DNA from 3 places in the Pseudomonas sp. MF08817 genome. Region 2 is predicted to be linked to each of the others. Evidence: predicted binding sites of a transcription regulator. Region 2 holds the regulator's gene; each other region holds the start of a gene.
What was found. Region 2 encodes FliA, which starts transcription of late flagellar genes. Its sites were predicted from a motif close to CTAAAGTTTNNNNNNNNNNNGCCGNTAA; they were not measured.
Positions count from the first base shown of each region.

Region 1 (9,940 bases), on a different contig from region 2:
TGCCAGACGAACGATGAAGCCTGGGTGGCTGGCCACCAGGGTCTCGACGAAGGAGTAGGTCAGCGTGCCGTCTTCGTTGATCGCGCGCCACATCAGGCCCTGGGCGATGCCGTTGACCCACATCGAAGCGATGTAGAGCACGGTGCCGATGGTAGCCAGCCAGAAGTGTGCGTTGATGAGGCCCACGCTGTGCATGCCAGGGCGACCGAAGACTTTCGGGATCATGTGGTACAGGGCGCCGATGGAGATCATCGCAACCCAACCCAAGGCACCGGCGTGTACGTGGCCGATGGTCCAGTCGGTGTAGTGGGACAGCGAGTTGACGGTCTTGATGGCCATCATCGGGCCTTCAAAGGTCGACATGCCGTAGAACGCCAGGGATACCACCAGGAACCGCAGGATCGGGTCGCTGCGCAGCTTATGCCAGGCGCCGGAGAGGGTCATCATGCCGTTAATCATGCCGCCCCAGCTCGGTGCCAGCAGAACCAGCGACATCACCATGCCCAGGGACTGCGCCCAGTCTGGCAGTGCGGTGTAGTGCAGGTGGTGCGGGCCGGCCCAGATGTACAGGGTAATCAGTGCCCAGAAGTGCACGATCGACAGGCGATACGAATACACCGGACGCTCGGCTTGCTTGGGTACGAAGTAGTACATCATCCCCAGGAAGCCCGCAGTGAGGAAGAAGCCCACGGCGTTGTGGCCGTACCACCATTGCACCATCGCATCGGTCGCGCCGGCATAGGCGGAGTAGGACTTGGTCAGGCTGACCGGCAACTCGGCGTTGTTCACCAGGTGCAGGATGGCCACGGTGAGAATGAACGCACCGAAGAACCAGTTACCGACGTAGATGTGCTTGGTCTTGCGCTTGACCAGCGTGCCGAAGAACACGATGGCGTAGGCGACCCAGACGATGGTAATCAGGATATCGATTGGCCATTCCAGCTCGGCGTATTCCTTGCTGCTGGTGTAACCCAGTGGCAGCGAGATGGCGGCCAGCAGGATCACCAATTGCCAGCCCCAGAAGCAGAACGCGGCGATTTTTGGTGCAAACAGCTCGGTCTGGCAGGTGCGTTGCACCGAATAGAACGAGCTGGCAAACAGTGCGCAACCGCCAAAGGCGAAGATCACTGCGTTGGTGTGCAACGGACGCAGGCGGCCGAAGCTTGTCCACGGCAGGTCGAAGTTGAGTTCAGGCCAGACCAATTGAGCTGCGAGAAAAACCCCGAGCCCCATACCGACGATGCCCCATACCACCGTCATAATGGCGAATTGGCGGACCACCTTGTAGTTATAGGCGGTACTGATAGAAGTGTTCATGGTTCCCCATCCACGGTTCAACTGAAGCAAGGGCGACTGCGCAGGGCAGGGGTGCGCTCACTTCAGCTGGAGTTATAGGCAGACTAAAAAGCGAGGCAAGCATGGACAAAGAGCACAAGGCCAGTATTGACGGGGATCAATGGGCGCGGTGCCTGCGCGTTCACGGCTGGCTGTGGGACGCCGCTCAGCCGCAGGCGCACGCCGAGCCCGAGGGCGCCGGCGTAACCCTGATTTTGGCCCACGGTGCCGGCGCGCCCATGGACAGTGCTTTCATGAGCAACATGGCGGCACGCCTGGCTGCGCTAGGTATCAACGTGCTGCGCTTCGAGTTTCCCTACATGGCGCAGCGGCGCCTGGACGGTGGCAAGCGCCCACCCAATCCGGCCCCCAAGCTACTGGAATGCTGGCGTGAGGTGTACGCGCAGGTGCGGCGTCATGTCACTGGGCCCTTGGTGGTCGCAGGCAAGTCCATGGGCGGGCGCATGGCCAGTTTGCTGGCCGATGAGTTGGGGGCGGGCGCCCTGGTGTGCCTGGGTTATCCGTTCTACGCCGTGGGCAAGCCCGAGAAACCGCGGGTCGAGCACCTGGCAGGGCTGAAGACGCCCACCCTGATAGTCCAGGGCGAGCGCGACGCCCTGGGCAATCGCGAAACTGTGGAGGGTTATGCGCTGTCGCCGAGCATCGAGGTGATGTGGCTGGTGGCGGCGGACCATGACCTCAAGCCCTTGAAGGCTTCAGGCTTCACCCATGAACAGCACCTGGACGCAGCGGCGCAAAAAATCGCCGCCTTCGTGGCCGATATCACGTAGCGATGTAGCAAGCAGGCTCGCCCACGCTCGGCGGCCTAGCCGTGGTAATCGGTGTGGCGCCTGGCGCACCCCAGCACGGGCAAGCCCGCTTGCTACGGGCGTGCGGCGTGAGGTTGTTGCCGCTAGCGCAGCCTCAACGGTTAAAGCGCTCCACCAGCGAGTACTGGGTGGTCGCCGTCAAGGTCAGCGCTTCGCTCAACTGCGCCGAGTGCATCGCTTGTTCCGAGGTCTGATCGGCCAGTTGCGCAATGGTGCTGATATTGCGGCTGATCTCTTCGGCCACCGCCGTTTGCTCTTCGGTCGCAGCGGCGATCTGGGTGGTCATGTCGGTGATGTTGGCCACCGCCTCACTGATCCCCACCAGCGCGGCGTCGGACTCCATCACCTTGGCCACGCCTTCCTCGGCCTGACGATGCCCGGCGTCCATGGTCTGCACCGCCGTGCTGGCGGTCTGCTGCAACTTGGCGATCAAGCTGTGGATCTGCCCCGTGGACTCGCTGGTGCGCTGCGCCAGTTGCCGCACTTCATCGGCCACCACCGCAAAGCCTCGCCCCATTTCCCCGGCGCGGGCCGCTTCAATGGCAGCGTTGAGCGCCAGCAGGTTGGTCTGGTCGGCAATGCCCTTGATGACATCCACCACGCCACCGATCTCATCACTGTCCTTGGCCAGTTGGGTCACCGTGGCGCCGGTTTCACCCACGACCACCGACAGGCGCTGGATCGCTTCGCGGGTTTCGCTGGCGATATCGCGGCCACGGCTGGTCAGGCGATTGGCCTCCTGGGTGGCGTCGGCCGTGCGCTGCACATGGCTGGCGACTTCCTGAGTGGTCGCCGCCATCTGGTTCACAGCGGTGGCGACTTGCTCCGTCTCCACCCGCTGGCGCTCCAGGCCGCTGGAGCTGTTGTGGGCCAGCACATCGGATTGCCGCGCCTGCTCGTTGAGGTGCTCGGCGGTGTCCTGCAAGCGCGTCAGGCAGGTTTTCAGGCGCGCTTCCTGGCTTAGGATCGACATCTCCAGGCGCGCCTGGGCGCCACGGCTGTCGGTGTACATCTGCGCGATCAACGGGTCGGACGTGGTCTGCTCCGCCAGGCGCAACAAACGCTTGAGGCCACGCTGCTGCCAGGTCAGGCCCAGCAACCCCAACGGCACCGACAACCCCGCCGCCAGGGCAAAACCCCAGTGGGAATTGAACCAGATACCGATCAGAAAACTCAGTTGGCTGATAAGGATAAACGGCACCCAATCCTGCAACACCGGCAACCAGCGGTCGCTACGGGGAATGGCCGACTTGCCCTGGTTGATGCGTTGGTAGAGCGCTTCGGCACGGCGCACCTGCTCGGCGGTGGGCTTGACCCGCACCGACTCATAGCCGACCACCTGATTGCCTTCGAACACCGGTGTCACATAGGCGTTGACCCAATAGTGGTCACCGGTCTTGCAGCGATTCTTAACAATGCCCATCCATGGCAAGCCTTGTTTCAACGTACCCCACATATGCGCGAACACCGCCGCCGGAACGTCAGGGTGACGCACCAGGTTATGCGGCGCACGCAACAGCTCCTCACGGGAGAACCCACTGATTTCGACAAAAGCATCGTTGCAGTAAGTAATCACGCCTTTTGCGTCGGTGGTAGAAATCAACCGTTGCTGAGCCGGAAAGGTACGTTCGCGTTGTGTTATTGGTTGGTTATTACGCATGGCTTTTTTCTATCCGCAAGGCTTTGACAGGTTGTCGGCAGCGGTGGGGGAATAATGAAGTTTATTTTTTCAAACTGTGCGCCGGCTCAAATAAAAACACCGCCCGAAGGCGGTGAGTAGGCCTTGAGGGTAGTTCAGGAACCAATCAACTCCCTCAACACATAATGCAAAATCCCCCCCGCCTTGAAGTATTCCACCTCATTCAAGGTATCGATCCTGCACAGTACCTCGACTTTTTCCGTACTGCCGTTTTCCCGGGTGATGACCAGTGTCAGGTTCATCCGTGGGGTCAGTTCGGCTTCGGTCAGGCCTTGGATCGTGAGGGTTTCGTGGCCGGTGAGGTTGAGGGTTTTGCGGTTTTGGTCGAGTTTGAATTGCAGGGGCAGGACGCCCATGCCGACCAGGTTGGAGCGGTGGATGCGTTCAAAGCTTTCGGCGATGACGGCTTTGATGCCCAGCAGGTTGGTGCCTTTGGCGGCCCAGTCGCGGCTGGAGCCGGTGCCGTATTCTTGCCCGGCGATGACCACCAGTGGCGTCCCGCTGGCTTGGTAGCGCATGGCGGCGTCGTAGATGGGCATTTTTTCTGCGGTGGGGATGTAGAAGGTGTTGCCGCCTTCTTCACCGCCGAGCATTTCGTTGCGGATGCGGATGTTGGCGAAGGTGCCGCGCATCATGACTTCGTGGTTGCCGCGCCGTGAGCCGTAGGAGTTGAAGTCCCGCGGTTCCACGCCTTGTTCGCGCAGGTAGCGGCCAGCGGGGCTGTCGGCCTTGATGTTGCCGGCGGGGGAGATGTGGTCGGTGGTCACGGAGTCGCCGAGCAGGGCGAGGATGTTGGCGTTCTTGACGTCTTCGATCACTGGCAGCGGGCCGCCGATGTTGTCGAAGAACGGCGGGTGTTGGATGTAGGTGGAGTCGGCCTGCCATACGTAAGTGGCGGCTTGGGGGACTTCAATGGCTTGCCATTGTTCGTCGCCGGCGAAGACTTCGGCGTATTCCTTGTGGAACATCGCGGTGTCGACCTGGGCCACGGCGGCGGCGATTTCCTGGCTGCTGGGCCAGATGTCGCGTAGGTACACCGGTTGGCCGTCTTTGCCGGTGCCCAGGGGCTCGCGGCTGATGTCGATGCGCACGGTGCCGGCCAGGGCGTAGGCGACCACCAGGGGCGGCGAGGCGAGCCAGTTGGTTTTCACCAAGGGGTGGACCCGGCCTTCAAAGTTGCGGTTACCCGACAGTACGGAGGCGACGGTGAGGTCGGCTTGCTGGATGGCTTTTTCGATGGGTTCGGGCAGCGGCCCAGAGTTGCCGATGCAGGTGGTGCAGCCGTAGCCGACCAGGGCGAAGCCCAGTTGATCGAGGTAGGGGGTCAGGCCGGCGGCCTTGTAGTAGTCGGTGACCACTTTGGAGCCAGGGGCCAGGGACGTCTTGACCCAGGGTTTGCGGGCCAGGCCTTTTTCCACGGCTTTTTTTGCCACCAGGCCTGCGGCCATCATCACGCTGGGGTTGGAGGTGTTGGTGCAGGAGGTGATGGCGGCGATCACCACCGCGCCGTTTTTCAGGCGATAGGTGTTGCCTTCGTAGCTGTAGTCCGCTTCGCCGATCAGGTCGGCGTTGCCCACGGCCACGCCTCCGCCGCCTTCGCTTTCCAGGCGTCCTTCTTCTTTGCTGGCGGGTTTGAATTGCAGGTCGAGGAAGTCCGAGAAGGCTTGCCCCACGTCGGGCAGCGAGACCCGGTCTTGTGGGCGTTTGGGCCCGGCGAGGCTGGCCTCGACGCTGCCCATGTCCAGGGCCAGGCTGTCGGTGAACACCGGTTCCTGGCCGGCCAGGCGCCACAGGCCCTGGGCTTTGGAGTAGGCCTCCACCAGTTTCACGGTGGTGGCGGGGCGCCCGGACAGGCGCAGGTAGTCCAGGGTGATGTCGTCTACGGGGAAGAATCCGCAGGTGGCGCCGTATTCGGGGGCCATGTTGGCGATGGTCGCGCGGTCTGCCAGGGGCAGGTCGGCGAGGCCGTCGCCGTAGAATTCGACGAATTTGCCGACTACGCCTTTCTTACGCAGCATTTGCGTGACGGTCAGCACCAGGTCGGTGGCGGTGATGCCTTCCTTGAGCTTGCCGGTGAGTTTGAAGCCGATCACTTCCGGGATCAGCATCGACACCGGTTGGCCGAGCATCGCCGCTTCGGCTTCGATGCCGCCCACACCCCAGCCGAGCACGCCGAGGCCGTTAATCATGGTGGTGTGGGAGTCGGTGCCGACCAGGGTGTCGGGGAAGGCGTAGGTGCGGCCGTCTTCGTCTTTGGTCCACACGGTGCGCGCCAGGTATTCCAGGTTGACCTGGTGGCAGATGCCGGTGCCCGGCGGCACGACGCTGAAGTTGTCGAAGGCGCTTTGGCCCCAGCGCAGGAAGGCGTAGCGTTCGCCGTTGCGCTGCATTTCGATATCGACGTTTTGCTCGAAAGCGCTGGCGGTGGCGAATTTGTCGACCATTACCGAGTGGTCGATCACCAGATCCACCGGCGAGAGCGGGTTGATGCGCTGCGGGTCGCCGCCGGCCTTGGCCACGGCGGCGCGCATGGCGGCCAGGTCGACCACGGCGGGCACGCCGGTGAAGTCCTGCATCAGCACGCGGGCGGGGCGGTACTGGATTTCCCGGTCGCTGCGCCGTTCCTTGAGCCACCCGGCCAGAGCCTTGAGGTCAGCGCCGGTGACGGTTTTGCCGTCCTCCCAGCGCAGCAGGTTTTCCAGCAGTACCTTGAGCGACATTGGCAGCTTGTCCAACTCGCCCAGGGTCTGGGCCGCGTGCGGCAGGCTGAAGTAGTGGTAGGTTTTGTCGTCGATTTCTAATGTTTTTAGGGTGTTCAGGCTATCGAGGGACGGCATTGCATTGACTCCTTTTATCCGCACGGTGGCGGATCCAATGAGACGAACAGAGCCCTTAACCTAGCTCTGTTTGAGGGGTAAGGCTAATCACTGGACTCTACGGGCAAGTTCAAGGTTCCGAACTCCGCTATCATGCGCGGGTTTTCGTGACAGGCTTTGCTACAGGGCAAGTTTGCGCGCCGTATTGCCCAGGAGAATTGATGAACACCCTTTTTATGCACTGCCGGCCGGGTTTTGAGGGCGAGGTGTGCTCCGAGATCGCCGAGCACGCCGCGCGCCTGAATGTGGCCGGTTACGCCAAGGCCAAGGCCGGGAGTGCCTGCGCCGAGTTTGTCTGCACGCAAGACGATGGCGCCGAGCGACTGATGGCCGGCCAACGTTTCGTCGATTTGATATTCCCGCGTCAGTGGGCCCGTGGGCAGTTTGTCGACTTGCCGGAAACCGACCGCATCAGCGTGATCCTTGCCCACATGGCGCAGTTTCCGGTGTGCGGCAGCCTGTGGCTGGAGATGGTCGATACCAACGACGGCAAGGAACTGTCGAACTTCTGCAAGAAATTCGAGGGGCATTTGCGCAAGGCGCTGCTGGCCGCCGGCAAACTGGTGGAAGACGCGAGCAAACCGCGCCTGCTACTGACCTTCAAGAGCGGCCGCGAAGCCTTTATCGGCTTGGCGCCGGCCAACAATTGCGCGATGTGGCCCATGGGCATCCCACGGCTGAAGTTCCCCCGCGAGGCGCCGAGCCGTTCCACCTTGAAGCTGGAAGAGGCCTGGCACCACTTCATCCCCCGCGAGCAGTGGGATGAGCGTTTGCACAGCGACATGACCGGTGTGGACCTGGGCGCCGCGCCTGGGGGGTGGACCTGGCAACTGGTCAACCGCGGCATGCTGGTGACCGCCATCGACAACGGCCCGATGGCCGAGAGCCTGATGGACACGGGCCTGGTCCAGCACCTGATGGCCGATGGCTTTACCTTCAAGCCCAAGCAACCGGTGGACTGGATGGTCTGCGACATCGTTGAGAAACCGGCGCGCAACGCGGCGCTGCTGGAAACCTGGATCGGCGAAGGGCATTGTCGCGAAGCGGTGGTCAACCTCAAGTTGCCGATGAAGCAGCGTTACGCCGAGGTCAAGCGTTTGCTGGAGCGTATCGAAGAGGGCTTCAAGGAGCGCGGTATTCGCGTCGAGATCGGCTGCAAGCAGCTCTACCACGACCGCGAAGAAGTGACCTGCCACTTGCGCCGTTTGGATGTTGTAAAGAAGGCCAAGAGCCGCTGAAATCTTGAATTTTTTGCTGAATGAATGTGGGGGCGGGTAGGCCTGGGATGCGGGCGCCACGGTGAGCCAGGGTGACCGTGTCAATGCCATCGCAGGCCAGCCCGCTCCTACAGGGAGTGAGCCATGAATGACGTGAACGATACCGCCGTGGACGGCACGCTGGACGCCACCGGCCTCAATTGCCCGGAGCCGGTGATGATGCTGCACCAGCACATCCGCGACCTGGCCCCTGGTGGCCTGTTGAAGGTGATTGCCACCGACCCCTCGACCCGCCGCGATATTCCCAAGTTCTGTGTGTTTCTCGATCATGAACTGGTGGAACAGCGCGAAGAGGGCGGGACTTACCTGTACTGGATCCGCAAGAAGCTGTCTTAACCCCGGCGGATGCGCTTACGCGCACTGCGTGTCAGGCGCACCGACAGTAGCAGTGCCGCGCAACTCAAGCCCACGATCAAACCCTGCCACAAGCCGCTCGGGCCGCTGGCGGCGCCGAGCCAATCGGTCAGGCCCAGGGCGTAGCCCACCGGCAGGCCGATACCCCAATAGGCGAACAGCGTCAGAATCATGGTCACCCGGGTGTCCTGGTAACCGCGCAGGGCCCCGGCCGCCGTGACCTGGATCGCGTCGGAGAACTGGAACAGCGCCGAGTAGACAATCAGCATCGACGCCACCTGGATCACGATGGGGTCCGGGGTGTAGATGGCGGCGATCTGTTCGCGCAGCAACAGCATCAGGCTCGCCGAGAGGCAGGCGTAGGTCAGCGCGGCGCCCATGCCCACACCGGCGGCGAAGCGGGCCTCGCGCGGTTCGCCACGGCCCAGGGCCTGGCCGACGCGCACCGTCACGGCCATGGCCAGGGAGTACGGGATCATGAACACCAGCGAGCTGAAGTTCAGGGCGATCTGGTGCCCGGCCACCACTGTGGCACCAAGGCTGCCGATCAGCAGGGCGATTACGGCAAAGATGCTCGACTCGGCGAACACCGCGATGCCAATCGGCAGGCCGACGCTTATCAGGCGCTTGATGATTGCCCATTGCGGCCAGTCGAAGCGGGTGAACAGCTGGCTGGACCGGTAGACCGGCGCCCAGTGCGTCCAGCCCACCATGCCCAGGGTCATCATCCACATCACTATGGCCGTGGCCCAGCCGCAGCCGACGCCGCCCATGGCCGGCACGCCGAAGTGGCCGTAGATGAACACGTAGTTAAGCGGAATGTTCAGCGCCAGCGCACACAGCCCCAGGATCATGCTCGGGCGGGTACGGCCCAAGCCATCGCTGAAACAGCGCAGCACGAAGTAAAACGCTGTGGCGGGCAGGCCGCTGGCGATGCCGTACAGGTACTGCATGCACAGGTCGATCAGTTGCGGGTCGACCTTCATGGCCCGCAGCACCGGTTCGGCATTGAGCAGCAGGCCGGTTGCCATCAGGCCCACCACCAGTGCCAGCCACAGGGCCTGGCGCACCAGCGGGCCAATCTCGCCGTGTTTGCCGGCGCCGAAGCGTTGGGCGACTTTTGGCGTGGTGGCCAGCAGGATGCCGGTCATCAGCAGGTACACCGGAATCCAGATCGAGTTGCCCAACGCCACGGCTGCCAGGTCGCGGGAGCTGTAGCGCCCGGCCATCACGGCATCGACGAAGCCCATGGCCGTGGTGGCCAATTGGCCGACCATGATCGGCAGCGCCAGGACGAGCAGGTCGCGTAGCTCCATGCGTACCCGGGCGGGGCGGGAAATGGGAGCGTTAGAAGGGGTGTCGGTCACGGCATTCACAGGCAGAGCGTCCAGGGGTAAAGGTGCGCAGGGCCGGGCATTCTACGCCTTGACACAGTGGTCAGGAAAAATCCTGTGTTGGGGATTTGTAAGTCGCTGCCCCGGCATCGATGCCCCGCAAGGCGTGTACACTGCCGGTCCGCCAAAAGGAGCCTGCCATGCTGATTGTCGCTGACGAAAACATCCCCTTGCT
Region 1 covers NZ_JCBCUY010000006.1:44,684-54,623, reverse strand. Annotated here, with positions in the region: gene ccoN (cytochrome-c oxidase, cbb3-type subunit I) at 1-1,317, opposite strand, end outside; gene AC19YR_RS05410 (alpha/beta family hydrolase) at 1,419-2,126, shown strand; gene AC19YR_RS05405 (methyl-accepting chemotaxis protein) at 2,260-3,825, opposite strand; gene acnA (aconitate hydratase AcnA) at 3,960-6,701, opposite strand; gene rlmM (23S rRNA (cytidine(2498)-2'-O)-methyltransferase RlmM) at 6,902-7,978, shown strand; gene tusA (sulfurtransferase TusA) at 8,102-8,353, shown strand; gene AC19YR_RS05385 (MATE family efflux transporter) at 8,350-9,747, opposite strand; gene pdxB (4-phosphoerythronate dehydrogenase PdxB) at 9,906-9,940, shown strand, end outside.
Region 1: the regulator FliA is predicted to act here: its motif matches at 3,857-3,884, upstream of AC19YR_RS05405 (methyl-accepting chemotaxis protein).

Region 2 (9,940 bases):
ATGCATCCCGTACAGGTGATCGCGGTGACCGGCGGCAAAGGTGGCGTCGGGAAGACTAACGTGTCAGTGAACTTGTCCCTGGCTCTGGCGGAGCTTGGCCGACGCGTCATGCTGCTGGACGCCGACCTGGGTCTGGCGAACGTCGACGTGTTACTGGGGCTGACCCCCAAACACACCCTGGCCGATGTGATCGAGGGGCGCTGTGAGCTGCGCGACGTGCTGCTCCAGGGCCCCGGCGGGATCCGCATCGTGCCGGCAGCCTCGGGCACCCAGAGCATGGTGCACCTGAGCCCGGCCCAGCATGCCGGCCTGATCCAGGCGTTCAGCGACATCGGCGACAACCTCGACGTGCTGGTGATCGACACGGCCGCCGGGATCGGCGAGTCGGTGGTCAGTTTCGTGCGCGCGGCCCAGGAAGTGCTGCTGGTGGTGTGCGACGAACCCACCTCCATCACCGACGCCTACGCCCTTATCAAACTGCTCAACCGCGACTACGGCATGAACCGCTTCCGCGTACTGGCCAACATGGCCCAGAGCCCGCAGGAAGGGCGCAACCTGTTCGCTAAGTTGACCAAGGTCACTGATCGCTTCCTGGACGTCGCCTTACAATACGTCGGTGCGGTTCCCTACGACGAGTGCGTACGCAAGGCTGTGCAAAAGCAGCGTGCAGTCTACGAAGCGTTCCCTCGTTCCAAGTGCGCACTGGCGTTCAAAGCCATCGCCCAGAAGGTCGATACCTGGCCACTGCCCGCTAACCCGCGCGGGCATCTGGAGTTTTTTGTCGAGCGGCTTGTGCATCAAACGGCGGGACCTGTGCTATGACAGCCAGCGGCTACAACCTTTACAAGAAGTCGGCGCGTGACAGCCAATACGAATTGATCGAGCGCTACGCGCCCTTGGTCAAGCGCATTGCTTACCACCTGCTGGCACGCCTGCCCGCCAGCGTCCAGGTCGAAGACCTGATCCAGGCCGGGATGATCGGTTTGCTTGAAGTCTCGACCAAGTACGACGCCAGCAAGGGCGCCAGCTTCGAGACCTACGCGGGGATTCGTATCCGCGGCGCGATGCTCGATGAGGTGCGTAAAGGCGACTGGGCCCCCCGTTCGGTACACCGCAACACCCGGATGGTCAGTGATGCCATTCGCTCAATTGAAGCTAAAACCGGTCGTGACGCTAAAGATCACGAGGTTGCGGCCGAACTCCAATTGAGCCTCGATGATTATTACGGGATTTTGAACGACACCTTGGGCAGTCGCCTGTTCAGCTTCGACGACCTCTTGCAGGACGGCGAGCATGAAGGGCTGCACGAGGATGGCGCGAGTGCTCATCTGGAGCCGTCGCGCGACCTGGAAGACGAGCGCTTCCAGGCTGCGCTGGCGGACGCGATTGCCAATTTGCCGGAGCGTGAGCGACTGGTCTTGGCGCTGTACTACGACGAAGAGCTGAACCTCAAGGAAATCGGTGAGGTCCTGGGGGTCAGCGAGTCGCGGGTCAGCCAGTTACACAGCCAGTGCGCGGCCCGCTTGCGGGGGCGTTTGGGGGAGTGGCGAGCGCGCTGACAGGCAGTGTGGGGGCTCTGCGAACGGGGCCGGTACGGCGTAGCGCCGTACCGGTCTCGGCTCGTTTTGCTCCATGTCGCCGGTGAGTGCCCAGCCTGATTGATGAAATGGCGTGTCCAGGTGCTGGATGCGTTTAAGACTGCTTGGAGGTCGAATTGGACAAGAACATGAAAATCCTCATCGTTGATGACTTCTCAACGATGCGGCGGATCATAAAAAACCTGTTGCGTGACCTTGGGTTCACCAACACGGTCGAGGCAGACGACGGCACTACCGCCATCCCTGTGCTCAACAGCGGCAGCATCGACTTTCTGGTGACGGACTGGAACATGCCTGGCATGACCGGTATCGACTTGCTGCGCCATGTGCGCGCCGACGAAAAACTCAAGCACCTGCCGGTGTTGATGGTCACCGCTGAAGCCAAGCGCGAACAGATCATCGAAGCAGCCCAGGCCGGGGTGAACGGCTATGTAGTCAAACCCTTCACGGCCCAGGCGTTGAAAGAAAAGATTGAAAAAATCTTCGAACGCATCGGTTGATGCGCGAAGCCAGTCCGCCACGGGGGCGCTATGGAGCATAACGAATCATCGCAGGGCGATTTTGAATCGACTCTGAAAAAACATGCCCACGAATTGGTCGAAAGCCTTGAAAAAGGCAAGTTCGGCGACGCGGTGCAACTGATCCATGAGCTCAACCAGACCCGTGACCGCGGCCTGTACCAGGAAGTCGGCAAGCTGACGCGCGAATTGCACAGCGCCATCGTCAACTTCCAGATCGACCCGCACATGCCGCAAGCCGAAGAAGTGTCCCAGATCACGGATGCCACTGAACGCCTGGGTTATGTTGTCAGGCTGACCGAGGCTGCGGCCAATCGCACCATGGACCTGGTGGAAAACAGCACGCCGCTGGTCAACGGCTTGGGCCACGACGCCCAGGCCCTGAGCGCGGACTGGGCACGTTTCATGCGCCGCGAAGTGGGTGCCGAAGAGTTTCGCGATCTGGCGCGCCGGGTCGAGGTTTTTTTGGCCCGCAGCGAGAAAGAAACACGCGTGGTGTCGGGCAACCTCAACGACATTCTGCTGGCCCAGGATTACCAGGACCTCACCGGCCAGGTCATCAAGCGGGTGACACAACTGGTCACGGAAGTCGAAAGCAACTTGCTCAAGCTGGTGCTGATGGCCAGCCAGGTCGACCGGTTTGCGGGCATCGAGCATGACCGCGACGAGATCCTGGCGCAAAAAGATCCACAAAAACACCTGGCGCAGGGTGAAGGTCCGCAGATTCATGCCGATAAACGTGAAGACGTTATGTCCGGTCAGGACGATGTAGACGATTTGCTTTCCAGTCTTGGATTCTAGGAGCACCCACAAAAATGAGCTTCGGCGCCGATGAAGAGATCCTTCAGGATTTCCTGGTTGAGGCCGGCGAGATTCTTGAGTTGCTGTCCGAACAACTGGTCGAGCTGGAAAGCCGACCGGATGATGCGGACTTGCTCAATGCAATTTTTCGCGGTTTTCACACTGTAAAAGGGGGCGCCGGCTTCCTCCAGCTCAATGAGCTGGTGGAGTGCTGTCACATCGCCGAGAACGTGTTCGACATCCTGCGCAAGGGTGAACGGCGCGTCGACTCGGAACTGATGGACGTGGTTCTCGAAGCCCTGGACGCGGTCAACGGCATGTTCAGCCAAGTGCGTGAGCGCTCTGCGATCACCGCTGCTACGCCGGAACTGCTGGCAGCCCTGGCACGCCTGGCGCTGCCAGCCACCGACCAGCCTGCGCCTGCGGCTGAACCGGCCCCGGCTGCGGCCGAGCCCGAGCCTGAAAGCGCCGGCGGCGACATTACCGACAACGAATTCGAGCAACTGCTGGACTCGCTCAATGCGGTCAAGGCCCAGGCCGAAGCGCCGGCGCCCGCCGCCGTGGCGGCGGGTGGCAGCGATGACATTACCGATGCCGAGTTCGAGTCCCTGCTTGACCAACTGCATGGCAAGGGCCAGTTCGCCGTGGACGCCGTGGCGCCCGCCGCCGAACCTGCCGCCGCTGCACCAGCGGCGGCCAGCACCGACATCACCGACGACGAGTTCGAAGCACTGCTCGACCAGTTGCATGGCAAGGGCAACTTTGCCGTCGATGCCCTGGAAAGTGCTATCGCCGACGCCAAACCTGCGCCTGCGGCGACGGCCGCTGCGGTGGGCGGCGATCTGATTTCCGATCACGAATTCGAATCCCTGCTCGACGAGCTGCACGGCAAAGGCAAGTTCAGCGCCGAGACCCCAGCGGTTGCGGCGGCTGTCGCGGCCCCCGTGGCCAAGGCCGCCCCGGCGCCCGCACCTGCAGCAGCAGCGGCGCCAGCCCCAGCCCCGGCGGCCAGGGCTGCAGCCCCCGCGCCGGCCCGTGCCGCCGCTGCCGCGCCGGCGGAAAAACAGGCCAGCGAAGCGGAAACCACGGTGCGCGTCGATACCGCGCGCCTGGACGAAATCATGAACATGGTGGGCGAACTGGTGCTGGTGCGTAACCGCCTGGTGCGCCTGGGCCTGAACAGCGGCGACGAAGCCATGTCCAAGGCCGTTTCCAACCTGGACGTGGTGACCGCCGACCTGCAGACCGCGGTGATGAAAACCCGCATGCAGCCGATCAAGAAGGTCTTCGGGCGCTTCCCGCGCCTGGTTCGTGACCTGGCGCGCCAGCTCAAGAAAGAGATCAGCCTGGAGCTGGTGGGCGAAGAAACCGACCTGGACAAAAACCTCGTCGAAGCCCTGGCCGACCCGCTGGTCCACTTGGTGCGCAACGCGGTCGACCACGGTATCGAGTCGCCCCAGGAGCGCGAAGAGTCGGGCAAGGCACGCCTGGGCCGGGTGATCCTGGCCGCCGAACAGGAAGGCGACCATATCCTGCTGTCGATTTCCGATGACGGCAAAGGCATGGACGCGAACATCCTGCGGGGCATCGCGGTCAAGCGCGGGGTGATGGACAAGGACGCAGCCGATCGCCTGAGCGATACCGAGTGCTACAACCTGATCTTCGCTCCGGGCTTCTCGACCAAGACCGAGATTTCCGACGTGTCGGGCCGTGGCGTGGGCATGGATGTGGTGAAAACCAAGATTTCCCAGCTCAACGGCTCCATCAACATCTACTCGACCAAGGGCCAGGGCTCGAAGATCGTCATCAAGGTGCCGTTGACCCTGGCGATCATGCCGACCCTGATGGTCATGCTGGGCAACCAGGCATTCGCCTTCCCGCTGGTCAACGTCAACGAGATCTTCCACCTGGACCTGTCGCGCACCAACGTGGTCGATGGCCAGGAAGTGGTGATCGTGCGCGACAAGGCGTTGCCGCTGTTCTACCTCAAGCGCTGGTTGGTGGCGTCCGCCGCCCATGAAGAGCAGCGCGAGGGCCACGTGGTGATCCTGTCGGTGGGCACCCAGCGCATCGGCTTTGTGGTCGATCAATTGGTGGGCCAGGAAGAAGTGGTCATCAAGCCTTTGGGCAAGATGCTCCAGGGCACCCCGGGCATGTCCGGCGCCACCATTACTGGTGACGGCCGCATCGCCCTGATTCTCGATGTTCCGAGCATGCTCAAGCGTTACGCCGCACGGCGTATTTGATTCTGGTGGGGCCGGGCGATTGCCTCGCCCCGCCTAACGGAGTGTTTATGGTAGTCAAGGTCCTGGTGGTGGATGATTCGGGTTTCTTCCGCCGCCGCGTCTCGGAAATTCTTTCAGCGGATTCCAATATCCAGGTCGTCGGCACGGCGACCAACGGCAAAGAGGCGATCGATCAGGCGCTGGCCCTCAAGCCAGACGTCATCACCATGGACTACGAGATGCCGATGATGGATGGCATCACCGCAGTGCGGCACATCATGCAGCGCTGCCCTACACCGGTCTTGATGTTTTCCTCGCTGACCCACGAAGGCGCCCGGGTGACCCTGGATGCGCTGGATGCCGGCGCGGTGGACTTCCTGCCCAAAAATTTCGAAGACATCTCGCGCAACCCCGAGAAGGTCAAGCAGATGCTGTGCGAGAAGGTCCATACCATCTCGCGCAGTAACCGCCGTTTTAGCGCTTACAGCGCACCCGCGCCCCAGCCAGTTGCCGCTGCGGCCCCCGCGCCCAGCAGCTACGGCACCAGCGCGCCCGTGCGCAGCGCCCCGGCACCCGTGCCGGCCCGTGTTGCGCCGGCCGCCGCGCCGAGTTCGCCGGCGCCCAAGCGCAAAGCCTACAAGTTGGTGGCCATTGGTACCTCCACCGGCGGGCCGGTTGCCTTGCAGCGGGTGTTGACCCAACTGCCGGGCAACTTTCCGGCGCCCATCGTGCTGATCCAGCACATGCCGGCGGCCTTCACCAAGGCTTTCGCCGAGCGCCTGGACAAGCTGTGCCGCATCAGCGTCAAGGAAGCCGAGGATGGCGACATCCTGCGTCCGGGCCTGGCGCTGCTGGCCCCGGGCGGCAAGCAGATGATGGTCGATGGCCGTGGCACGGTGAAAATCCTGCCGGGTGACGAGCGCTTGAACTACAAGCCGTGCGTGGATATCACCTTTGGTTCGGCGGCCAAGTCCTACGGCGACAAAGTTCTGGCGGTGGTGCTCACCGGCATGGGCGCGGACGGCCGCGAAGGCGCGCGCCTGCTCAAGCAGGGCGGCAGTTCGGTCTGGGCCCAGGACGAGGCCAGTTGTGTGATCTACGGCATGCCGATGGCCATCGTCAAAGCGGACCTGGCTGACGCGGTGTATGGCCTGGACGACATCGGCAGGCATCTGGTCGAGGCGTGTATCTGATGGATGTACTGAGCCTAATCGGGATCATCATGGCGTTTATCGCCATCATCGGTGGCAACTACCTTGAAGGCGGCCACCTGAGTGCGTTGGCCAACGGCCCGGCGGCGCTGATCGTGCTGGGCGGGACCATTGGCGCGGCGTTGCTGCAATCGCCCATGAGCGCGTTCAAGCGCGCCATGCAGATTGTCGGCTGGATCCTCTTTCCGCCGCGGGTTGACCTGGCCGGCGGCATCGACCGTGTCGTCAACTGGAGCCTGACCGCGCGCAAGGAAGGTTTGCTGGGGCTTGAAGGGGTGGCCGACGCCGAACCCGATGACTACTCGCGCAAAGGCCTGCAACTGCTGGTCGACGGCGCCGAGCCGGAGGCCATCCGCAGCATTTTGGAAGTGGATTTCTACACCCAGGAAAGCCGCGACATCGAAGCGGCGCGGTTCTTTGAAAGCATGGGCGGCTACGCGCCGACCATCGGCATCATCGGCGCGGTGATGGGCCTGATCCACGTGATGGGCAACCTGGCCGACCCGACCCAACTGGGCAGCGGTATTGCCGTGGCCTTCGTCGCCACCATCTACGGCGTGGCCAGTGCCAACCTGGTGCTACTGCCGATCGCCAGCAAGCTCAAGTCGATAGCCCTGCGCCAGTCCCGTTACCGGGAAATGCTGCTCGAAGGCATCCTCTCGATTGCCGAGGGCGAGAACCCGCGCTCCATTGAGCTGAAGCTGCAAGGCTTCATGGACTGATGGGGGGAATGCACCGTGAGCCGTCGTCGCCAACCTGAAGAACACGTCAACCACGAACGCTGGCTGGTGTCCTACGCGGACTTCATCACCTTGCTGTTCGCGTTTTTCGTGGTGATGTACTCCATTTCGTCGATCAACGAAGGCAAGTACAAGGTCATTTCCGAAGCGCTGGTGGGGGTGTTCACCGACTCAGACCGTGCCCTGCGGCCGATCCAGATCGGCGACGAACGGGCCAAGACCGTGACTCCGGCCCAGCCCCTGGTCAAAGACAGCGACCAGCTCGACGCCGGCATCGGCCAGGGCAGCAACGACCCGCTCAAGTCCATTGCCGATGACATCAGCGCCGCGTTTGGCGACCTGATTAGTAGCAACCAGATGACGGTGCGCGGCAACGAGTTGTGGGTAGAAATCGAATTGAGTTCCAGCCTGTTGTTCGGCAGCGGCGACGCCATGCCCAGCGATGTGGCGTTCACCATCATCGACAAGGTGGCGGCCATCCTCAAACCCTTCGATAACCCGATCCACGTCGAAGGCTTCACCGATGACCAGCCGATCCACACCGCGCTCTATCCCTCCAACTGGGAACTGTCCTCGGCCCGCTCGTCGAGCATCGTGCGCATGCTCGCCATGCAGGGTGTAAACCCCGGGCGCATGGCGTCGGTGGGCTATGGCGAGTTCCAGCCCGTGGCCAACAACGCCACCGCCGAAGGCCGCGCCCGCAACCGCCGCGCGGTGCTGGTGGTGTCGCGCAACCTGGATGTACGCCGCAGCCTGACCGGCACCGGAACCGCCAAGGCGCAACCGGACGCCGCGCTCAAGCGTGCTGGCACACAAACTGCACCGCCGCCTGTTAAGTCGCCGGGACGCGAGAGCGCCGTCAATTCTCCGTCACCCGCCCTATAAATGCGCTATGTCTCGGTTGAGCCTATTCGACCGGGAGGAACCATCTGAATGAGAGTCTGGGCAGTCGCCAATCAAAAGGGTGGTGTTGGTAAAACCACCAGTTCCATCGCCTTGGCCGGGTTGCTGGCCGAAGCCGGCAAGCGCGTGGTCGTGGTCGATCTCGACCCCCACGGGTCGATGACCAGTTACTTCGGTTACGACCCCGACCAGTTGGAGCACAGTTGCTACGACCTGTTCCTGCACAAAGGCAGTGTGCCCGACGGCTTGCCGGGGCAGTTGCTGCTGTCCACCAGCGACGAGCGCATCTCGCTGTTGCCCTCCAGCACGGCGCTGGCCACCCTTGAGCGCCAATCGCTGGGGCAGAGCGGCCTGGGCCTGGTGATCGCCAAGAGCCTGGCGCAGCTGTGGCAGGATTTCGATTACGCGATCATCGACAGCCCGCCGTTGCTCGGGGTGCTGATGGTCAACGCCCTGGCGGCGAGCCAGCAACTGGTGATCCCGGTGCAAACCGAACACCTGGCGGTCAAGGGCCTGGAGCGCATGGTCAACACCCTGGCGATGATTAACCGCTCGCGCAAACAAGCGTTGCCGTTCAGCATCGTGCCAACCTTGTTCGACCGCCGCACCCAGGCATCCCTGGGTACATTGCGGGTGTTGCGCGACCTGTACCCCGACGATATCTGGCAAGGCTACATCCCGGTGGACACGCGCCTGCGCGACGCTAGCCGGGCCGGGGTCACGCCTTCGCAATTCGATGGCAAAAGCCGTGGCGTGCTGGCCTACCGGGCGCTGCTCAAGCATTTGCTGGCCCAACAACTTGTGGCGCAGGTGGCGTGAGATGAAGCACGCAGCCGTCCATTCAAGCCCCAGCGCTATCCGGCCGATAACCTTTACATCTATCAGTGACAGGCTTGGCCCATGGGCATACACATGAATCGTCCTGTCGAGCTCAAGACCCGCCCGCAACTGGCGCTGCAATCCTACCTGGACGCGTTGCTGCAAGACGCCACCGAGGAAGAACTGACGCCGGCGGCCGTGGTGCTGGAAACCGTCGTCGAGGTCGAGGCCGCTCTGGATGAGTTCCAGGCCGCCGTGCTCGAAGAACAGGCCCGCGACGCCGAAAAGGCCCGCGCGCCAGCCGTTGCGGCGCCGGTGGCCGTGGCCGTACGGGAAGCGCCCGCGCCGGTGTTGGCCTCGGTATCGCCGGTGGCGCCGCTGTTGCAGAACCTGGTGGTGCCGGTGGCCGAAGTGCACCTGCCGCCCAGCCAGACCCCGCCGCCGACGGAAGGCGAGGGGCGCCCGGCGTGGGCCGCCGAGCCGTTCGAGTGCCTGCTGTTTGACGTGGCCGGGCTGACCCTGGCGGTGCCGTTGGTGTGCCTGGGTTCGATCTACTCCCTGGCCGGGCAAGAGCTGACACCGCTGTTCGGCCAGCCGGAATGGTTCCTCGGCATCCTGCCCAGCCAGGCCGGCAATCTGAAGGTGCTGGACACCGCGCGCTGGGTGATGCCTGATCGCTATCGCGACGACTTTCGCCAGGGCCTGCAATACGTGATCTCGGTTCAGGGCTATGAATGGGGGCTGGCGGTGCATCAGGTCAGCCGTTCGCTGCGCTTGAACCCTAATGAAATCAAGTGGCGCACCCACCGTGGCCAACGGCCGTGGCTGGCGGGCACCGTGATCGAACACATGTGCGCGTTGCTCGACGTCGCCGAACTGGCAGAGTTGATCGCCAGCGGCGGGGCCAGGCACATGCAGCTCGTCAAACCGAAATAACCGACAAACAATAGGCCGCGCCCCGGTGCGGCCGCACAGAACACACACTGTTACCAACGGTTTTTTAAGGGGTCAGGGGTATGAATAAGTCGTCGTCTCTACAGAGTTCCGAAGATCCGATCCTGCAATGGGTGACCTTCAAGCTGGACAACGAAACGTACGGCATCAACGTGATGCGCGTGCAAGAAG
Region 2 covers NZ_JCBCUY010000014.1:35,625-45,564, forward strand. Annotated here, with positions in the region: gene fleN (flagellar synthesis regulator FleN) at 1-822, shown strand, start outside; gene fliA (RNA polymerase sigma factor FliA) at 819-1,559, shown strand; gene AC19YR_RS10670 (chemotaxis response regulator CheY) at 1,727-2,098, shown strand; gene AC19YR_RS10675 (protein phosphatase CheZ) at 2,129-2,917, shown strand; gene AC19YR_RS10680 (chemotaxis protein CheA) at 2,932-5,163, shown strand; gene AC19YR_RS10685 (protein-glutamate methylesterase/protein-glutamine glutaminase) at 5,211-6,335, shown strand; gene AC19YR_RS10690 (flagellar motor protein) at 6,335-7,075, shown strand; gene motD (flagellar motor protein MotD) at 7,091-7,978, shown strand; gene AC19YR_RS10700 (ParA family protein) at 8,027-8,815, shown strand; gene AC19YR_RS10705 (CheW domain-containing protein) at 8,909-9,751, shown strand; gene AC19YR_RS10710 (chemotaxis protein CheW) at 9,832-9,940, shown strand, end outside.

Region 3 (9,940 bases), on a different contig from region 2:
CAGAAAAGCTTCGGCGGCTGGCACAAGCGTTACCGGCACCGCTCCGAGGTGTTGGGTTGTGACATGGTGTTTGCCGTGTACCTGCCGCCGCAGGCCGAGTCGGGCGCCAAGTTGCCAGTGCTGTATTGGCTGTCGGGCCTGACCTGCACCGATGAGAACTTCATGCACAAGGCCGGCGCCCAGCGCATGGCGGCGCAGTTGGGGTTGATAATCGTCGCCCCGGACACCAGCCCTCGTGGCACCGATGTGCCGGGCGACCCGGATGGCGCGTGGGATTTTGGCTTGGGGGCCGGGTTCTACCTCAATGCCACGCAAGCGCCGTGGGCAAAAAACTATCGGATGCATGACTATGTTGTGCAGGAATTGCCGGCGTTGGTCGAAGCGCATTTCCCGGCCTCGGACAAGCGCGGTATCAGCGGTCACTCCATGGGCGGTCACGGGGCGCTGGTGTGTGCGTTGCGCAATCCGGGGCGTTACCAATCGGTGTCAGCCTTTTCGCCAATCAACAACCCCATCGACTGCCCTTGGGGTCAGAAAGCGTTTTCCCGTTACCTGGGCGAGGACCGCTCGCGCTGGCGCGAATGGGATGCCTGCGCGCTGATTGCCCAAGCCCGGGAGAAGCTGCCGTTGCTGGTGGACCAGGGTGACCGCGATGACTTCCTTGAAACCCAACTCAAACCTCTGGCCCTGCAACAGGCCGCCAGGCTGGCGGGCCATCCGCTGACCCTGCGCCTGCAACCGGGCTACGATCACAGCTACTTTTTCATCGCCAGTTTCATCGACGAGCACTTGGCCCATCACGCTCGTGCGCTAGGCGCCTAATGTGCGCCAAAGCAGGTAGAATCACGCCCTGACTCAATCGGGGCGTTTTTTTATGCGTATTGGCCACGGCTACGATGTACACCGTTTCGCACAAGGCGATTTCATCACCCTGGGCGGTGTGCAAATTGCCCACCATTGCGGGCTGCTGGCCCATTCCGACGGCGACGTGCTGCTGCATGCCTTGAGCGATGCCCTGCTCGGCGCGGCGGCGCTGGGGGACATCGGCAAACACTTCCCGGACACCGACCCGCAATTCAAGGGCGCCGACAGCCGCGTGCTGCTGCGCCACGTTGTCGCATTGATCCATGCCAAAGGCTGGAAAGTCGCCAACGTCGATAACACCATCATTGCCCAGGCGCCGAAAATGGCCCCCCACATCGAAGCGATGCGTGCGTTGATTGCCGCGGATCTTCAGGTCGAGTTGGATCAAGTGAACGTAAAAGCCACCACCACTGAAAAGCTCGGCTTTGTCGGCCGTGAAGAAGGCATCGCGGTGCACGCCGTCGCCTTGTTGCAACGCTCATGAACGACCTGCAATTGCTGGGCCCACGTGCCTACGGCGAATCCCTTGGCAGTGCCGTACTCAAAGCCAGCGCGGAAGATTTCCAGGTCGATGAAGTGCTCGATATCCCCTTGAGCGGCGATGGCGAGCACCTGTGGTTGTGGGTCGAAAAACGCGGCCTCAACACCGAAGAAGCGGCGCGGCGCATCGCCAAGGCTGCCGGCGTGCCGTTGCGTACGGTGAGCTATGCGGGCCTCAAGGATCGCCAGGCGTTGACGCGCCAATGGTTCAGCTTGCAACTGCCGGGCAAGGCCGACCCGGATCTGTCGGCAGCGCAGAACGACACGTTGACCATCCTCAAAAGCATGCGGCACAAACGCAAACTGCAACGTGGTGCCCATTCGGCCAACGGCTTTACTTTGCGCCTCACCCAACTGAGCGGCGACCACGCGGCCATCGACGAGCGCTTGCGCTTGATCGCCCGTCAGGGCATTCCCAACTATTTTGGTACGCAACGTTTCGGCCACAACGGCGGCAATGTGGTTGACGCCCGTGGCTGGGCTGCGCGTAAGGCACTGCCGGAGCAACGCAATGTGCGCTCGCGGCTGCTGTCCACGGCCCGCAGTTTTTTGTTCAACCAAGTACTGGCGGCGCGGGTTGCCGACGGCAGTTGGCAGCGCGCCCAGGTGGGCGACCTCCTGGCCTTCACCGACAGCCGCAGCTTCTTCCCGGCCGGGGAGGCCGAGTGCAGTGATCCGCGCTTGGCCATTCTCGACCTGCACCCCACCGGGCCGCAGTGGGGCGAAGGCGAGTCGCCGGCCGGCGGCGCGACCCATGCCTTGGAGCAAGGTGTCGCGGGCAGTGAGCCGGACCTGCGCGATTGGCTGGTGGCCGCGGGCATGAAACATGAGCGTCGAATCCTGCGGCTGCCCATTGGCGGTTTGACGTGGCATTATCCCGAGCCTGACATTCTGCAACTGGAATTCGTCCTGCCGGCCGGATGCTTTGCCACTGTACTGGTGCGCGAGCTTGTCGATCTGGTGCCGGTGGGGCAGACGGACAGCCCATGCGTATTCTGATTTCTAATGACGACGGGGTCACGGCCCCCGGCCTCGCCGCGCTTCATGCTGCGTTGGCGGATTACACCGAGTGCGTGGTGATCGCCCCGGACCAGGAACGAAGCGGCGCCAGCAGCTCGCTGACGCTCGACCGTCCGTTGCATCCGCAAACCCTGGCCAACGGCTTTATCAGCGTCAACGGCACCCCCACCGACTGCGTTCACCTGGGGGTCAACGGCTTGCTCGCGCAGGCGCCGCACATGGTGGTATCCGGGATCAACCTGGGCGCCAATCTGGGGGATGACGTGCTGTATTCGGGCACCGTCGGCGCGGCGCTGGAAGGGCGTTTCCTGGAGCGTCCGTCCTTCGCGTTTTCGCTGGTCTCGCGCCAGGTCGAGAACCTGCCGACGGCCGCCCACTTCGCGCGCAAGCTGATCGAGGCCCAGGCCGGGTTACAGCTGCCACCGCGCACTGTGCTCAACGTCAACGTGCCCAATCTGCCCGTGGATCATATCCGCGGCGTGCAACTGACGCGCCTGGGGCACCGTTCCCGGGCGGCGGCACCGGTGGAAGTGGTCGACCCGCGCGGCCGTTCCGGCTACTGGATCGCGGCTGCTGGCGATGCCGACGACTGCGGTCCTGGTACGGATTTCCACGCGGTGATGCAGGGCTACGTTTCGATTACGCCGTTGCAACTCGATCGCACCTTCAACGACGCCTTTGCCAGCGTCGAAGGCTGGCTGGAGGGGCTGCGCTGATGGCTCGCGAGCAAGACGACATGCTGCGGCGCGGTATCGGCATGACCTCCCAGCGCACGCGGGAGCGCTTGATCCAGCGCTTGTATGAAGAAGGGCTGTCCAACGCCCAGGTGTTGGAGGTGATCCGCCGTACACCTCGGCACCTGTTCGTCGATGAAGCGCTGGCCCACCGCGCCTACGAAGACACCGCGCTGCCCATTGGCCACAACCAGACCATTTCCCAGCCGTACATGGTCGCGCGCATGAGTGAACTGCTGTTGGCCGCCGGGCCTCTGGACAAGGTGCTGGAAATCGGCACCGGCTCGGGCTATCAGACGGCGGTGCTGTCGCAATTGGTGGAACGGGTGTTTTCCGTTGAGCGCATCAAGGTCCTGCAGGACCGCGCCAAAGAACGCCTGGTGGAGTTGAACCTGCGAAACGTGGTGTTCCGCTGGGGCGACGGCTGGGAAGGGTGGCCGGCGCTGGCACCGTATAACGGCATTATCGTCACTGCGGTGGCCACTGATGTGCCGCAGGCCTTGCTCGATCAGTTGGCCCCTGGCGGGCGGTTGGTGATTCCGGTGGGGGCTGGCGAAGTTCAGCAATTGATGCTGATTACCCGCGAGGAGCAGGGTTTTTCTCGGCAGGTTCTCGGTGCCGTACGTTTTGTGCCGTTGCTCAATGGCCCCCTGGCCTGAGCATTTATATAAACGCGATGAATTCTGTGCGCGGTCGCCTGTCCTATAACGGCGCCGAAAAGAATAAACAAAACCCGAGCATGAACCGATAGCCAGATAAACCCATCGAATGGGCCTTGGCGTCGGTAAAGCATGCGCAGCCGGTTATACTGGCGACATTCCAAGCCTCAACGGGCACTCTTTTTTATCAGCCACCACAAAGGGAGCGGCGGGTGAGTCTCACAGCCATTGCGCAGCGTATGGATGTAAAAAGCTTTCAGCGACTGGTGATTGGCCTTGTCTTGAGTTCCATGTTGGCTGCCTGTTCCAGCACGCCCAAGGGCAATGTACGGGTGGTCGATCGCAATAATGCAGCGCCTCAGCGGCCGGTAGTGACCACAGGTCAGTACGTGGTCAAACGCAGCGACACCCTGTTTTCGATCGCCTTCCGCTATGGTTGGGACTACAAGGCCCTCGCTGCACGCAACAATATTCCACCGCCTTACACCATCCACCCGGGTCAGACGATTCGCTTCGATGGTCGCTCGGGTTCAACGCCAACCACTGTCGTCACGCAGTCCACTTCGACCCCGTCTTCTTCCAGCAAGACCACTGTGACCCGTCGCCCGGCGGGCACTACCAACGGCGTGATAACCGCTCCGGCGAGTAAGCCTACCCTCGCGCCGCTGCCGCCCGCAGGCCCGGCGCCCAAGGGTTGGGGGTGGCCGGCAAATGGCGTTTTGATTGGAAAATTCTCTTCAAACGGTAGTTTGAATAAAGGGATTGATATCGCCGGGGATTTGGGACAGCCTGTTTTAGCTGCGTCTGATGGGGCGGTCGTGTACGCCGGGAGTGGCTTGCGGGGCTACGGCGAGCTCGTCATCATCAAACACAGCGATACCTACGTCAGTGCCTACGGTCATAACCGCAGGCTGTTGGTTCGGGAGGGGCAGCAGGTCAAAGTCGGGCAGGCTATTGCCGAAATGGGGTCAACTGGTACAGACCGGGTGAAACTGCACTTTGAGATTCGCCGTCAGGGTAAGCCTGTAGACCCACTGCAATTCCTGCCACGCCGTTGATCGGTTGTCAGCCTGTTCCCTCACGTAGAAGGAACAGGCTCCAGCGTTGCCAAGGATAAAGGCGCCGCTTGAGCTTGAGGTCGAACTCACCAAAGGACTATAACAATGGCTCTCAGTAAAGAAGTGCCGGAGTTTGACATCGATGATGAGGTTCTCCTGATGGAGGCCGGCATCGCTACGGATTCGATGTCGAATGAGGGATCTGCAACACCTTCAGTTCGCACCAAATCCAAACACTCCGCTTCACTCAAGCAACACAAATACATTGACTACACCCGGGCGCTCGACGCGACCCAGTTGTACCTCAATGAAATCGGCTTTTCCCCCCTGCTGTCGCCGGAAGAAGAAGTTCATTTTGCGCGCTTGTCGCAAAGTGGCGATCCGGCCGGGCGCAAGCGCATGATTGAAAGCAACTTGCGGCTGGTGGTGAAAATCGCCCGACGCTACGTCAATCGTGGGCTTTCACTGCTCGACCTGATCGAAGAGGGCAACCTCGGCTTGATCCGCGCGGTGGAGAAGTTCGACCCGGAACGAGGCTTCCGTTTTTCGACCTACGCAACCTGGTGGATCCGTCAGACCATCGAGCGCGCGATCATGAATCAGACCCGGACCATCCGGTTGCCGATCCATGTGGTCAAGGAACTGAACGTCTACCTTCGGGCCGCACGGGAATTGACGCAAAAACTCGATCACGAACCTTCCCCTGAAGAAATCGCCAACCTGCTGGAAAAACCGGTGGGCGAGGTCAAGCGCATGCTAGGCCTTAACGAGCGGGTTTCCTCGGTGGATGTCTCGCTAGGTCCGGATTCGGATAAAACCTTGCTGGACACCTTGACGGACGATCGCCCTACCGACCCTTGCGAGTTGCTGCAGGACGACGATCTGTCGCAAAGCATCGACCAGTGGCTCTCGGAGCTGACGGACAAACAGCGTGAAGTGGTGATACGCCGCTTCGGGTTGCGTGGCCACGAGAGCAGTACCCTTGAAGATGTTGGCCTTGAGATTGGTTTGACCCGGGAGCGGGTCAGGCAAATCCAGGTCGAGGGGCTCAAACGTCTTCGCGAGATCCTGGAGAAAAATGGCTTATCCAGCGAGTCGCTGTTCCAATAGACCCTTATTGAGCCGGCACAAAAAATCCGGAGCCCTTATGGGGCTCCGGATTTTTTATGGGGCAAGCAAAGCCGATCAGTCGTTGAAGTCTTCCCAACCGCCCATTTGCTTCCAACGGTTGACGATGCCACAGAACAGGTCTGCGGTTTTCTCGGTGTCATAGCGCGCCGAATGCGCCTCGCGGCCATCGAAATCGATATCCGCAGCCTGGCAGGCCTTGGCCAGTACGGTTTGGCCGTACGCCAGGCCGGCCAGTGTGGCGGTATCGAAGCTGGAGAACGGGTGAAATGGGTTGCGCTTCATGTCCAGGCGCGCCACGGCGGCGTTGAGGAAGCCCAGATCAAAGCTGCTGTTGTGACCGACCAGGATCGCTCGCTTGCAGCCATTGGCCTTCAGCGCCTTGCGTACACCACGGAAGATGTCCGTCAGCGCGGCTTCTTCACTCACTGCCATACGTAGTGGGTGGTCGAGCTTGATTCCGGTGAACTCCAGGGCAGCGGCTTCAATGTTGGCGCCCTCGAAAGGCTCGACGCGGAAAAAATAGGTGTGCTCGGGGAACACGAAACCTTTTTCGTCCATGCCAATAGTGGTGGCGGCAATTTCCAGCAGTGCGTCGGTGGCGCAGTTGAAGCCGCCGGTTTCTACGTCGACTACGACGGGCAGGTAGCCCCGGAAGCGGGCCGCCATCGGGTGACGGGAACCGCCACCACCATGGCCTTCTTGCTCGTCATCGTAATGGTCTTCACTCACGGGTGTTCCTCCAGCAGGCGCCAGCGCAGTTTTTCACCGGCGCGCAGCGGGATGACAGTCAGCTCGCCGAACGGCAGGCTGGTAGGGGCGGTCCAGTCTTCGCGGACCAGGGTGATGCGATCGGTATTGGCCGGCAAACCGTAGAAGCGCGGGCCATTGAGGCTGGCGAACGCTTCGAGCTTGTCCAGCGCGTTGCGTTGCTCGAACGCCTCGGCATACAACTCGATTGCCGCATAAGCGGTGTAGCAACCAGCGCAACCACAGGCGGCTTCCTTGGCGTGCTGAGCATGGGGGGCCGAGTCGGTGCCGAGGAAAAACTTGGCATTGCCACTGGTGGCGGCGTCGAGCAGTGCCTGCTGGTGAGTATTGCGCTTGAGGATCGGCAGGCAATAGAAGTGCGGCCGAATACCGCCCACCAGCATGTGATTGCGGTTGTAGAGCAGGTGATGGGCGGTGATGGTCGCCCCCACGTTAGCCGAAGCCTCGCTGACAAACTGCACTGCATCGGCGGTGGTGATGTGCTCGAACACCACTTTCAGGGTCGGGAACAACTCGACCACGCGGCGCATGTGTTCATCGATAAAGATTTTTTCGCGATCGAAGACATCGACATCACCACGGGTGACTTCGCCATGAATCAGCAAAGGCATGCCGACTTCGGCCATGGCCTCGATCGCCGGCAGGATTTTGTCGATGCTGGTGACGCCGGAGTCCGAGTTGGTGGTTGCGCCAGCCGGGTACAGTTTGGCGGCGTGCACGAAGCCGCTGGCCTTGGCCTCGCGGACATCTTGCGGTTGGGTGCGGTCGGTGAGGTACAGCACCATCAGCGGCTCGAAGCGACTGCCGGCCGGCCGCGCAGCGAGGATGCGCTGGCGATAGGCATCGGCTTCAGCGGCGTTGCGCACCGGGGGTACCAGGTTGGGCATGATGATGGCGCGACCAAAGGTGCGCGCAACATCCGCCACAGTATTGGGCAGCGCAGCACCATCACGCAGGTGTATGTGCCAGTCGTCGGGACGCAGCAGGGTCAGGCGGTCGGACATTGGGGATTCCAGGCGGGTCAAACTGAGGCGAATGCTACCGGAAAAGACTCTTGCAGGCACTCGCTATCAAGTTTTGTCGCTGGCAACCGATATGCTCAAGGTATGCCGTAAATGAATGTATCGGTCTTTTCAGTTGTAGAAGCCAGTGGAGCCGCCCGTGCGCCAGCGTTATCTAGCCTTGCTCAGTGTGTTTGCCAGCCTGCCGGCCATGGCCCTGACTTTCCAGACTCGTCTGGAGAGCATTGAGTGGAAGGTCGAAGGCGACAAGTTCGAGTGTCGCCTGGCGCAGCCGATCACCGATTTCGGCTCTGGCGAGTTCGTGCGCCGCGCGGGCGAGCAGGCGACGTTTCGCCTCAAAGCCTTTAACGCCTTGCTCGGCGGTGGCTCGGCGACATTGCTGGCGGCGGCGGCCCCGTGGCAGCCGGGGCGTGCTGATATCAACTTGGGGACGGTCAGAAGTGGCAGTGGCGATGTACTGTTCAACAGCTCTCAAGCCCAGGCTGGCCGGCTTATCAGCGGCCTGATGGACGGCCGCAGCCCTGTCGTGCGCCACTACTCCCGCGACGCAGGGGTTTCGGAAATCCGCCTGTTGCCGGTGCGATTCAGCAAGGCCTATAGCGACTATCAAGGTTGCGTGGCCAAGCTCCTGCCCATGAACTTCGAACAAGTGAAGCTGGGCCAGGTTGGGTTTCCGGGCGGCGGCATCGAGCTCGATGAGCAAGCCAAGGCCAAGTTGCAAGTGATGCTCGACTATATGAAGGCCGACCCCACGGTCAACCACATCGAACTCGACGGCCACTCCGATAACAGCGGCAACCGTTTGACCAACCGCGATTTGTCGCGCCGCCGGGCCTTGGCGGTGATGGAGTTCTTCAAGGCCAACGGCATAGAAGAATCCCAGGTGACCATCAGGTTCCATGGCGAACGTTATCCCTTGGTGGCCAACACCAACTCCGCCAACCGGGCCAAGAACCGTCGGGTCAACATTCATCTGCAACGGGTCGCGCCCGTCGAGAAACCGGCCCCACAAGCCGCTTCCACGCCCAACGCAGCTGCGACGTCTTGAAGCAGCGCTAGTCGCCCGCTCGACATAATCTGTCGCTTCGTCGTCATAAGCTGTCGCGCCACTGTAAATCATCCGCTTGGAACGGTAGACTTGTCGGCTTTCCGTAGAACCCGGTGGAGTGATGGCATGGCGGACGTAAACAAGGTCGTTCTGGCGTATTCCGGCGGCCTGGACACTTCGGTGATCCTCAAGTGGCTGCAGGATACTTACAACTGTGAAGTGGTGACGTTCACCGCTGACCTGGGTCAGGGCGAAGAGGTCGAACCTGCACGCGCCAAGGCACAAGCCATGGGCGTGAAAGAAATCTACATCGACGACCTGCGCGAAGAATTTGTGCGTGATTTCGTTTTCCCGATGTTCCGCGCCAACACCGTTTACGAAGGCGAGTACCTGCTGGGTACTTCCATTGCCCGCCCGTTGATCGCCAAGCGCCTGATCGAAATCGCCAACGAAACCGGTGCCGATGCCATCTCCCATGGCGCGACCGGTAAAGGCAACGACCAAGTGCGTTTCGAGCTGGGCGCTTACGCACTCAAGCCGGGTGTGAAAGTCATTGCGCCGTGGCGTGAATGGGACCTGCTGTCGCGCGAGAAGCTGATGGATTATGCCGAGAAGCACGGCATTCCGATCGAGCGTCATGGCAAAAAGAAATCCCCGTACTCGATGGACGCCAACCTGCTACACATCTCCTATGAAGGTGGCGTGCTGGAAGACACCTGGACCGAGCACGAAGAAGACATGTGGCGTTGGACCGTCTCCCCGGAGAAGGCTCCCGATGCCCCGCAGTATCTGGAATTGACCTACCGTAACGGCGATATCGTTGCCCTGGACGGTGTCGAAATGACTCCGGCCACCGTTCTGGCCACCCTGAACCGCATCGGTGGCGAACATGGCATCGGTCGTCTGGATATCGTCGAGAACCGTTACGTCGGTATGAAGTCCCGTGGCTGCTACGAAACCCCTGGCGGCACCATCATGCTGCGTGCGCACCGCGCCATTGAGTCCATCACCCTGGATCGTGAAGTCGCACACCTTAAAGATGAGTTGATGCCTAAGTATGCCAGCCTGATCTATACCGGCTACTGGTGGAGCCCTG
Region 3 covers NZ_JCBCUY010000040.1:1,616-11,555, reverse strand. Annotated here, with positions in the region: gene fghA (S-formylglutathione hydrolase) at 1-822, shown strand, start outside; gene ispF (2-C-methyl-D-erythritol 2,4-cyclodiphosphate synthase) at 875-1,348, shown strand; gene truD (tRNA pseudouridine(13) synthase TruD) at 1,345-2,403, shown strand; gene surE (5'/3'-nucleotidase SurE) at 2,391-3,140, shown strand; gene AC19YR_RS21105 (protein-L-isoaspartate(D-aspartate) O-methyltransferase) at 3,182-3,817, shown strand; gene AC19YR_RS21100 (peptidoglycan DD-metalloendopeptidase family protein) at 4,030-4,875, shown strand; gene rpoS (RNA polymerase sigma factor RpoS) at 4,981-5,985, shown strand; gene rnt (ribonuclease T) at 6,061-6,735, opposite strand; gene pyrC (dihydroorotase) at 6,732-7,778, opposite strand; gene AC19YR_RS21080 (flagellar protein MotY) at 7,936-8,844, shown strand; gene AC19YR_RS21075 (argininosuccinate synthase) at 8,971-9,940, shown strand, end outside.
Region 3: the regulator FliA is predicted to act here: its motif matches at 7,844-7,871, upstream of AC19YR_RS21080 (flagellar protein MotY).